Regions from separate parts of the Actinoallomurus acanthiterrae genome, predicted to be linked through region 1. Evidence: predicted binding sites of a transcription regulator. Region 1 holds the regulator's gene; the other holds the start of a gene.
The links. Region 1 encodes HspR, which represses chaperone genes until heat shock. Its sites were predicted from a motif close to ANTTGAGTCNNNNNGACTCAANT; they were not measured.

Region 1 (4,396 bases):
GGCGAGCAGCCGAAGGACGACGAGGTCGTCGACGCCGAGATCGTGGACGACGACAAGGACACCAAGGGCGGCGCGGCGTGACCGGGTTCGTCCCCCCACACCGTGACGAACTTGTACTCGAGGAGGAAGCGTGACGGAGCGTCGTGACGACGCCGAGGAGCGCCAGGGCCCGGTGATCCGCGACAAGCGGCGCATCGATCCCAAGACCGGTGAGGTGCGGGAGTCGGCGAAGTCGGCTCCCGCGTCCCCCACCGAGAAAGCGCCCTCCGGCGCGGACGGGGAAGAGGTGGCGAAGCTCAAGAAGGAGTTGGCCGAGCGCACGTCCGACCTTCAGCGGCTGCAGGCGGAGTACTCCAACTACCGCAAGCGGGTCGACCGGGACCGTGCGGCCGTGCGCGAGCAGGCCCTGGCATACGTCCTCGGCGAGCTGCTGCCGGTGCTCGACGACATCGGGCGGGCCCGGGAGCACGAAGAGCTGAGCGGGGGTTTCAAGCAGATCGCCGAGTCCCTCGAGGGCATCGTCGGCAAGCTCGGCCTGGAGTCGTTCGGCACGGCCGGCGAGCCGTTCGACCCGAACGTCCACGAGGCCCTGATGCACTCCTACTCCGATGAGGTCGAGGAGCCGACGGCCATTCAGATCCTTCAGTCGGGGTACCGCATCGGCGAGCGGACCCTCCGGCCCGCGCGGGTCGCCGTGGCCGAGCCGACCGAGGACCTCGGTCCGCAGGCCGAGCCGGACGCGGAGGCGAAGGCGGAGAGCACGGCCGACGGTGAGAAGCCGGAGGCCGAGTCCGGTGTCGACGGCGCCGGCGACGACTGAGACGAACACCTATCGGGAAGAGGTAAGGGACGCCGGTGAGCACCAAGGACTTTATCGAGAAGGACTACTACAAGGTCCTCGGTGTTCCGAAGACCGCAACCCAGGACGAGATCAAGAAGTCCTACCGCAAGCTGGCGCGGCAGTACCACCCGGACGCCAACCGCGGCGACGCCGAGTCCGAGGAGAAGTTCAAGGAGATCTCCGAGGCCTACGACGTGCTGTCCGACGAGAAGCGCCGTAAGGAGTACGACGAGGCCCGCAGCCTGTTCGGCGGGGCCCGTCGCCCCGGCGGCGGGGCGCAGGGCGGCTTCGGCTTCGACCTGGGTGACCTGTTCGGCGGCTCGACCGGCGGCACCACCGGCACCGGCGAGCGCATCGGCGACCTGTTCGGCGGGCTGTTCGGCGGTGGTCGCCGGACGACGACCACCCGGCGGCCCCGCCGGGGCGCGGACGTCGAGTCCGAGGTCACGCTGACCTTCAGCGAGGCCTTGGAGGGCAAGACGGTGCCGCTGCGGCTGACCAGCGAGGCGGCGTGTCCCACCTGCCGGGGCACCGGTGCCAAGACCGGCACGGTGCCCCGGGTGTGCCCCCGCTGTGAGGGCACGGGGCAGGAGAGCCGCAACGCCGGCGGGTTCGCCTTCTCCGAGCCCTGCCGCGAGTGCCACGGGCGGGGCCTCGTGGTCGACGACCCGTGCCTCACCTGCCACGGCAGCGGGCGGGCGCAGAGCACCCGGACGATCCAGGCGCGCATCCCGGCCGGGGTGGCCGACGGGCAGCGGATCCGGCTCAAGGCCAAGGGCGCTCCCGGCGAGAGCGGCGGCCCCAGCGGTGACCTCTACGTCGTCGTGCACGTCACGGGGCACAAGGTGTTCGGCCGGTCGGGCGACAACCTGACCGTGATGGTCCCGGTGACCTTCCCTGAGGCGACGCTCGGCGCGGAGATCAAGGCGCCGGTCCTCGGCGGCCAGCCGGTGACCCTGCGGATCCCGGCCGGGCACTCCCAACGGGCGCACCTTCCGGGTCCGCGGCAAGGGAGCGACCCGGCGCGACGGCACCAAGGGCGACCTGCTGGTGACCGTCGAGGTCCAGGTGCCGCAGAAGGTCGACGAGACCACGCGCGAGGCGCTGGAGAAGATCCGCGCGAGCAACAGCGGTGAAGACCTGCGCAGCGAGCTGCTGCGGATGGCGAAGGAGGAGTGATCGTCATGGATCCGTTCGGCGACGACAGTCCGGTCTACGTCATCTCGGTGGCGGCTCAGCTGTCCGGGCTGCACCCGCAGACGCTCCGCACGTACGACCGGCTGGGCCTGGTGTCCCCCGGTCGTACGGCCGGGCGCGGGCGCCGCTACTCCATGCGCGACATCGTCATGCTGCGCGAGATCCAGCGGCTGTCCCAGGAAGAGGGCATCAACCTCGCCGGCATCAAGCACATCCTCGACCGCGAGCGCGAGTCCGACGCACTGCGCACCGAGGTGGCACGCCTCCGCGCGCTGGTCGAGGAGCTGAGCAACGAGCTGGAGTCCACGCGCGCCGTGGCCGCCCGGCTGGCAAAACTGAAGAACGCCCACGGTTCCGACACTGGAGCCGATCTGGTGCCGATCCGGCAGACCAGCGTGGTGCTGTGGCGATCTAGGGGGGAGGAATAAGTGGATTACAAGCTGACCCAGAAGAGCCAAGAGGCCGTCTCGGTCGCGGTACGGCGTGCCGCGACGGAGGGACATCCCCAGGTCGAGCCGGCGCACCTGCTGGTCGCGCTGCTCGGCCAGGCTGACGGCATCGCCGCGCCTCTCCTGGAGGCCGTCGGCGCCGACCCGCAGGCCATCCGGCGCCGCGCCGAGGAGCAGATCGCGGCGCTGCCGAAGGCCGCCGGCTCGACCGTCAACGCGCCGGACACCTCCCGGCTGCTGCTGAAGGTGCTGAACACCGCCGCCAACCGGGCCAAGCAGCTCGAGGACGAGTACGTCTCCACCGAGCACCTGCTCGTCGGCCTGGCCACCGACGGCGGTCCCGTCGCCACCCTCCTCAAGGAGAACGGCGCGACCCCCGACGCGCTGCTCGAGGCGTTCGAGAAGGTCCGCGGCCACGCCCGCGTGACCAGCGAGAACCCCGAAGAGACCTACCAGGCGCTGGAGAAGTACGGCGTCGACCTGACCGCGCAGGCCCGCGACGGCAAGCTCGACCCGGTCATCGGCCGCGACACCGAGATCCGCCGCGTCGTGCAGGTGCTGTCGCGCCGTACGAAGAACAACCCGGTCCTCATCGGCGAGCCCGGCGTCGGCAAGACGGCGGTCGTCGAGGGCCTGGCCCAGCGGATCGTCGCCGGCGACGTGCCGGAGACGCTGAAGAACAAGCGCCTCGTCTCCCTCGACCTGGGCGCGATGGTCGCGGGCGCGAAGTTCCGCGGCGAGTTCGAGGAGCGCCTCAAGGCGGTCCTGAACGAGATCAAGCAGAGCGACGGCCAGGTCGTCACGTTCATCGACGAGCTGCACACCGTCGTCGGGGCGGGCGCGGCCGAGGGCGCCATGGACGCGGGCAACATGCTCAAGCCCATGCTGGCCCGCGGCGAGCTGCGGATGATCGGCGCGACGACGCTCGACGAGTACCGCGAGCGGATCGAGAAGGATCCGGCGCTGGAGCGGCGCTTCCAGCAGGTCCTCGTCGGCGAGCCGACGGTCGAGGACACCATCGCGATCCTGCGCGGCCTCAAGGGCCGGTACGAGGCGCACCACCAGGTGGCGATCTCCGACGCCGCCCTCGTCGCCGCCGCCGCGCTCTCCGACCGGTACATCACCGCCCGGTTCCTGCCCGACAAGGCCATCGACCTGGTCGACGAGGCCGCCTCCCGGCTCCGCATGGAGATCGACTCGCGGCCCGTCGAGATCGACGAGCTGCAGCGTTCCGTGGACCGGCTCAAGATGGAGGAGCTGGCCCTCGAGAAGGAGTCCGACGAGGCGTCCAAGCACCGCCTCGAACGCCTCCGCGCCGAGCTGGCCGACAAGCAGGAGCACCTCAACGCCCTCGTCGGCCGCTGGGAGCAGGAGAAGGCCGGCCTGAACAAGGTCGGTGAGCTCAAGAAGCGCATCGACGACCTGCGCGGCCAGGCCGAACGCGCCCAGCGCGACGGCGACCTGGAGACCTCCGCCCGTCTGATGTACGGCGAGATCCCGGTGCTGGACAAGCAGCTCGCCGAGGCGTCCGAGGCCGCCGAGACCCGCGAGACGATGGTCAAGGAGGAGGTCGGCGCCGACGACGTGGCCGAGGTCGTGTCCTCGTGGACCGGCGTCCCCGTCGGCAGGCTCCTCGAAGGCGAGACCACCAAGCTGCTCCGCATGGAGGACGAGCTCGGCCACCGCCTCATCGGCCAGGCCGACGCCGTACGCGCCGTCTCCGACGCCGTACGCCGGGCGCGGGCGGGCGTCTCCGACCCCGACCGGCCGACCGGGTCGTTCCTGTTCCTCGGCCCGACCGGCGTCGGCAAGACCGAGCTTGCCAAGGCGCTCGCCGACTTCCTGTTCGACGACGAGCGGGCCATGGTCCGCATCGACATGAGCGAGTACGCCGAGAAGCACTCGGTCG
Region 2 (4,396 bases), 8.5 Mb from region 1:
CGTCGCCGATCGTCACCTCGTCGGCGGTCAGGCCCGCCTTGTCGAGCTGACGCCGCAGCAGGTGGTCGCGCGCGATGGCGACTTTCTCGTCCTCGGTGTAGCCGTCGAGGGAGACGAGCTCCATGCGGTCCAGCAGCGGTTCGGGGATGGTCTCCAGCGCGTTCGCCGTGGCGAGGAAGACCACGTCCGACAGGTCGAGCTCGACCTCCAGGTAGTGGTCCCGGAACGTGTGGTTCTGCGCCGGGTCCAGCACCTCCAGCAGCGCCGCCGTCGGGTCGCCGCGGTAGTCCGCGCCGACCTTGTCGATCTCGTCGAGCAGCACGACCGGGTTCATCGTGCCCGCCTCGCGGATCGCCCGGACGATACGGCCGGGAAGCGCGCCGACGTACGTCCGCCGGTGACCGCGGATCTCGGCCTCGTCCCGGACGCCGCCGAGCGCGACACGGACGAACTTCCGGTCCATCGCCCGCGCGACACTTTCTCCGAGCGACGTTTTTCCGACCCCAGGCGGCCCGACCAGGGCGAGGACGGCGCCGGACCGCCGGCCGCCGATCACGCCGAGTCCGCGGTCCTCACGCCGCTTGCGCACGGCGAGGTACTCCACGATCCGCTCCTTGACGTCGTCGAGCCCCGTGTGGTCCTCGTCGAGGATCTGGCGGGCGCCCGCGATGTCGTAGGCGTCCTCGGTCCGCTCATTCCAGGGAATGTCCAGGACCGTGTCCAGCCACGTACGGATCCAGCCGCCCTCCGGCGACTGGTCGGAGGTCCGCTCGAGCTTGTCGACCTCCTTCAGGGCCGCCTCCCGGACCTTCTCCGGCAGGTCGGCCGCCTCGACGCGGGCCCGGTAGTCCTCCTCCTCGGAGGACGGGTCGCCGTTGAGCTCGTTCAGCTCCTTGCGGATCGCGGCGAGCTGCTGGCGGAGCAGGAACTCCTTCTGCTGCTTCTCCACGCCCTCCTCGACGTCCTTACGGATCGTCTCGGCGACGTCCAGCTCCGCGAGGTGCTCCCGGGTCCAGCCGATCGTGAGCTCGAGACGCTCGGTCACGTCGGCGGTCTCCAGGATGCGCACCTTCTGCTCGGCGCTGAGGTACGAGGCGTAGCCCGCCCGATCGGCCATCACCGACGGGTCCTCGATCTGCTGGATCATGTCGACGACCTGCCAGGCGCCGCGCTTCTCCAGCACCCCGACGACGAGCGCCTTGTACTCCTTGGCCAGTTCCTCGGCGCGGGTGCCGAGACCGGTGTCCTCGACCTCGGTCCCCTCGACCCACAGGGCCGCGCCGGGACCGGTCGTCCCGGAACCGATGCGGACGCGGGCGACACCACGGACGACAGCGCCGGGTCCGCCGCCGGGCAGCGTGCCGATCTGCTCGACGACGCCGAGCGTGCCCACGGCCGCGTACTTGCCGTTCAGCCGGGGCACCAGCAGCACTCGCGGCTTCTCCTCCGACCGGATGCCAGGGCCTCGGGAGACGGCGGTCGCGCGCGCGGCGTCGATCGCCGCCCGCACGTCGCTCTCCGACAGGTCGAGCGGTACGACCATCGCGGGCAGTACGACCTCGTCGTCGAGCGGCAGCACCGGCAGGGTGACGATCTTGCTCATCAGGCCTCCAAAGCTTGAGTCACTCACACTCAAGAAAGAAGAGTCCCGATAAATTTCCGCAGGTCTGTTCGCCGTGAGCGATCACGCGAATCGCGCCCCTGGCCGTTCCGGGCGAAGACCGCCAAATTCGGATACAGGCTGCCATCGGGCGTGCTCACGGGTCAGCACGGCTAGAAATCGCGCCAGTCGTCGAACCAGTCGGCGGCGCGGGCGTCGGGGATGCCGGCTCGAGCGGCCAGGTCCATGAAGGCGTCGCCGGCCTGCTCGCGCCGCAGGGTGTCGATGATGCCGTGGCGCTCGTCGATCGCGTTGAGCCTCTCGACCAGTCTTTGGAGCGTCGCCTCGGCGGTGCCGGAGTCCCGCTCGATGCCGCGGAGGGCGTCGCCGTAGGCTTTGCAGGCGGCGGCGCCCGCGCGTTCGTCGTCGTCCACCCAGTCGCGCAACGGGTTGGTCAGGTTGACGGCGAGCCAGGTGTCGGACTTGGCGCCGTGTAGGGAGAGGGTCGTGGCCGACTTCCGGTAGCGGGCGCGGAGGTCCTTCGCGACGCTCTTCCGTACTCCGTTGATCGTGAAGTGGCGGAGGACACCCGGCGCGGGAAGGGCTTCGACGTCCTCCAAGCCGTAGGCGTCCGTCAGCTGAAGCGACTCAAGATGGTCGAACACGCCCAGGGTCTCGGGGTCGGTGAGCGTCCCGGGTGGTCCCGACCATCGGATGTGCAGGCTCTCCAGATCGGCGAGCTCTTCGAGGCCGGTCAGCGTGGCCTCCCCCTGGACGTTGAGGCGAAGGTCTCGGACGCCGGTGAGCCCGGCCGGGATGAAGGGCTGGGACGTCGTCAGTCTGATCCACCGGCCGTCGTCTTGGGCGACGACCTCGGTCGGCGCGTTCGGCAGGGTGAGGTGCATCAGTCCGGCCGGCAGATGAAGGGATTTCGGTGCGCTGCCGTGAAAGGAGAGGTCGGTGAGGGCCGTTTCGGTGAGGTCGACCGCGGTCGGCGGATCCGTCCAGTACAGATCCGAGACGACGGGCTTGGCGACGAGGAAGCCGAGCAGGCCGCGTTCCTTCCCCTCCCAGCTGAGCTTGGTGAGCTGGGGAAGCGCGTCCAGGGTCGCCCAGCGTACGGATCCGTGGTCTCGGAGGTCGAGAAGGTTCGTGCCCGTCGGTCGTTCTGTTGGTCCTTCGCCGAGGTCGATCTCCACTGGCTGTGAAAGGTGGTTCTCCGCGGCCTTGTACGCCTGCTTCGCCTCAGGAGGCAGTCGCTGGTCCCACCTTCTCTGCAGGACGGCCTGCTGGGCCAGGTACGACCAGCCGCTGTAGGACGACGTCTCGTTCGGGGTGTCAGGGTGCAGGGGCACCTTGCCCAGCCAGGTGAGCCCCGGCGGCTGCGGGGCCGATGAGTCGATCGAGATATGGGCGGGACGGCCTTGGTGTGCGTGGTGGTCGAGCCACCATGGCCCTGCCGCGCTCAGGTCGTCCAGAGTTGGTACGCCGTCCGAGTACCAGGCCAGGAGGCACACGGAGAGTCTCTTCTCCTCCACCATCGTGACCTGGCAACCGCCGTACCCGCCAAGGGGCAACGGCATCGCCGCGATGTCACCGACCCTCAACGCACACCTCCAGTCGCGAAATCCGCAGGATAGAGGAAGCGCGGTAGCGACAATCTCTTATCGTGCGTTGCGCAGCTTGAGGATGTAGGTCGCGGTAAGCGCGACGGCACGGTCTTCGTCATGTGACAGGTCCACGAGGGCGCGTGACGTCGTGATCCCCGGGATGTCCGCGAGCGCCTCCGTCAGCCGTCGGCGTGCGGAGGGTTCCATGGTGCCGTCGGCGAGGCAGCCGACGAGCCTGGTGGCGATCTGATCCGCCAACGCGGGATCACTCGCCAGCGCGCCCAGCGCATCGGCCGCATCGGCGTCGTGCGCCTCTTCGAGGATCATGTCGGTGAGCGTCGGAACCGCGTCGGCCACTCCACGTGCTCCGAGCGCCAGGGCCGCGCGCCTGCGGACCACGATGTGGGAGTTCGTGAGGGCGTCGTGCAGCAGCGCGGTCGCCGCACCGCCCGGAATCTCGGCGATGGACTGGACGGCGCGTTCGCGCACCTCGGCCACTGGTGAGCCGAGGCCCTCCGCCAGCAGCGCCAAGCCGTCATCGCCCGATTGCGCCAGGGCCCATCGAAGGGCTCCGGCGACATTCGGGTCCGTCTCGCTCAACGCCGCCTCGACCAGAGCCTCCACCGGCACCGGAACCTCTTCGACCGAAGATAGAGCCGCGCGCTGGCGCTTCCCGGCGCTCTCCGACCCCAAGGCGTGGAGGAGCGCGACGACCTGGAGGACGTCCTCCCAGCCGGCGGGTTCCGCGGCATCGATCCGACGGAGTCGCGTGAGCAGCTCCGTCTCAGCCGCGATGCGTTCTCGCGTCTGGCGGATGAGGTCGTCGATGAGCTCCGAGGGCTTGAAGCCGGGATCGTCCAGCGCAGACCCGACGTCACGCAGCGACAGTCCCAAAGACCGCAGACTCTCGATATGGAAGATTCGCCGGATGTCCTCGCTGGAGTACGCGCGATAGCCGGCCTCGGTACGGCCCATGGGCCGCACCAGGCCGAGCGACTCGTAATGCCTGAGCATGCGGGCGCTGACGCCGGACCGTCGTGCCACATCACCGATCAACACTGCCCATCACCCCTCCTGGCCGGTCGCGCCGAGGGCCACGACGCGCTTCGCCTCCTCGATCGCGAGCTCGAATCCGGCATCCGGGTCGCGGAACAGCCGTTCCGTGGCGATCGCGTGCTGACGCACG

Region 2: a site for HspR is predicted at 1,616-1,638, ahead of lon (endopeptidase La). Genes of this name have one in related genera too.

The regions. Positions count from the first base shown of each region.
Region 1 covers NZ_BAAHCO010000001.1:12,302,563-12,306,958, forward strand. The annotation lists gene dnaK (molecular chaperone DnaK) at 1-81, shown strand, start outside; gene grpE (nucleotide exchange factor GrpE) at 131-820, shown strand; partial or broken gene dnaJ (molecular chaperone DnaJ) at 856-2,020, shown strand; gene ACYVF7_RS58010 (heat shock protein transcriptional repressor HspR) at 2,026-2,466, shown strand; gene clpB (ATP-dependent chaperone ClpB) at 2,467-4,396, shown strand, end outside.
Region 2 covers NZ_BAAHCO010000001.1:3,773,071-3,777,466, reverse strand. The annotation lists gene lon (endopeptidase La) at 1-1,603, opposite strand, end outside; gene ACYVF7_RS18365 (hypothetical protein) at 1,774-3,183, opposite strand; gene ACYVF7_RS18360 (MerR family transcriptional regulator) at 3,265-4,269, opposite strand; gene ACYVF7_RS18355 (HEAT repeat domain-containing protein) at 4,276-4,396, opposite strand, start outside.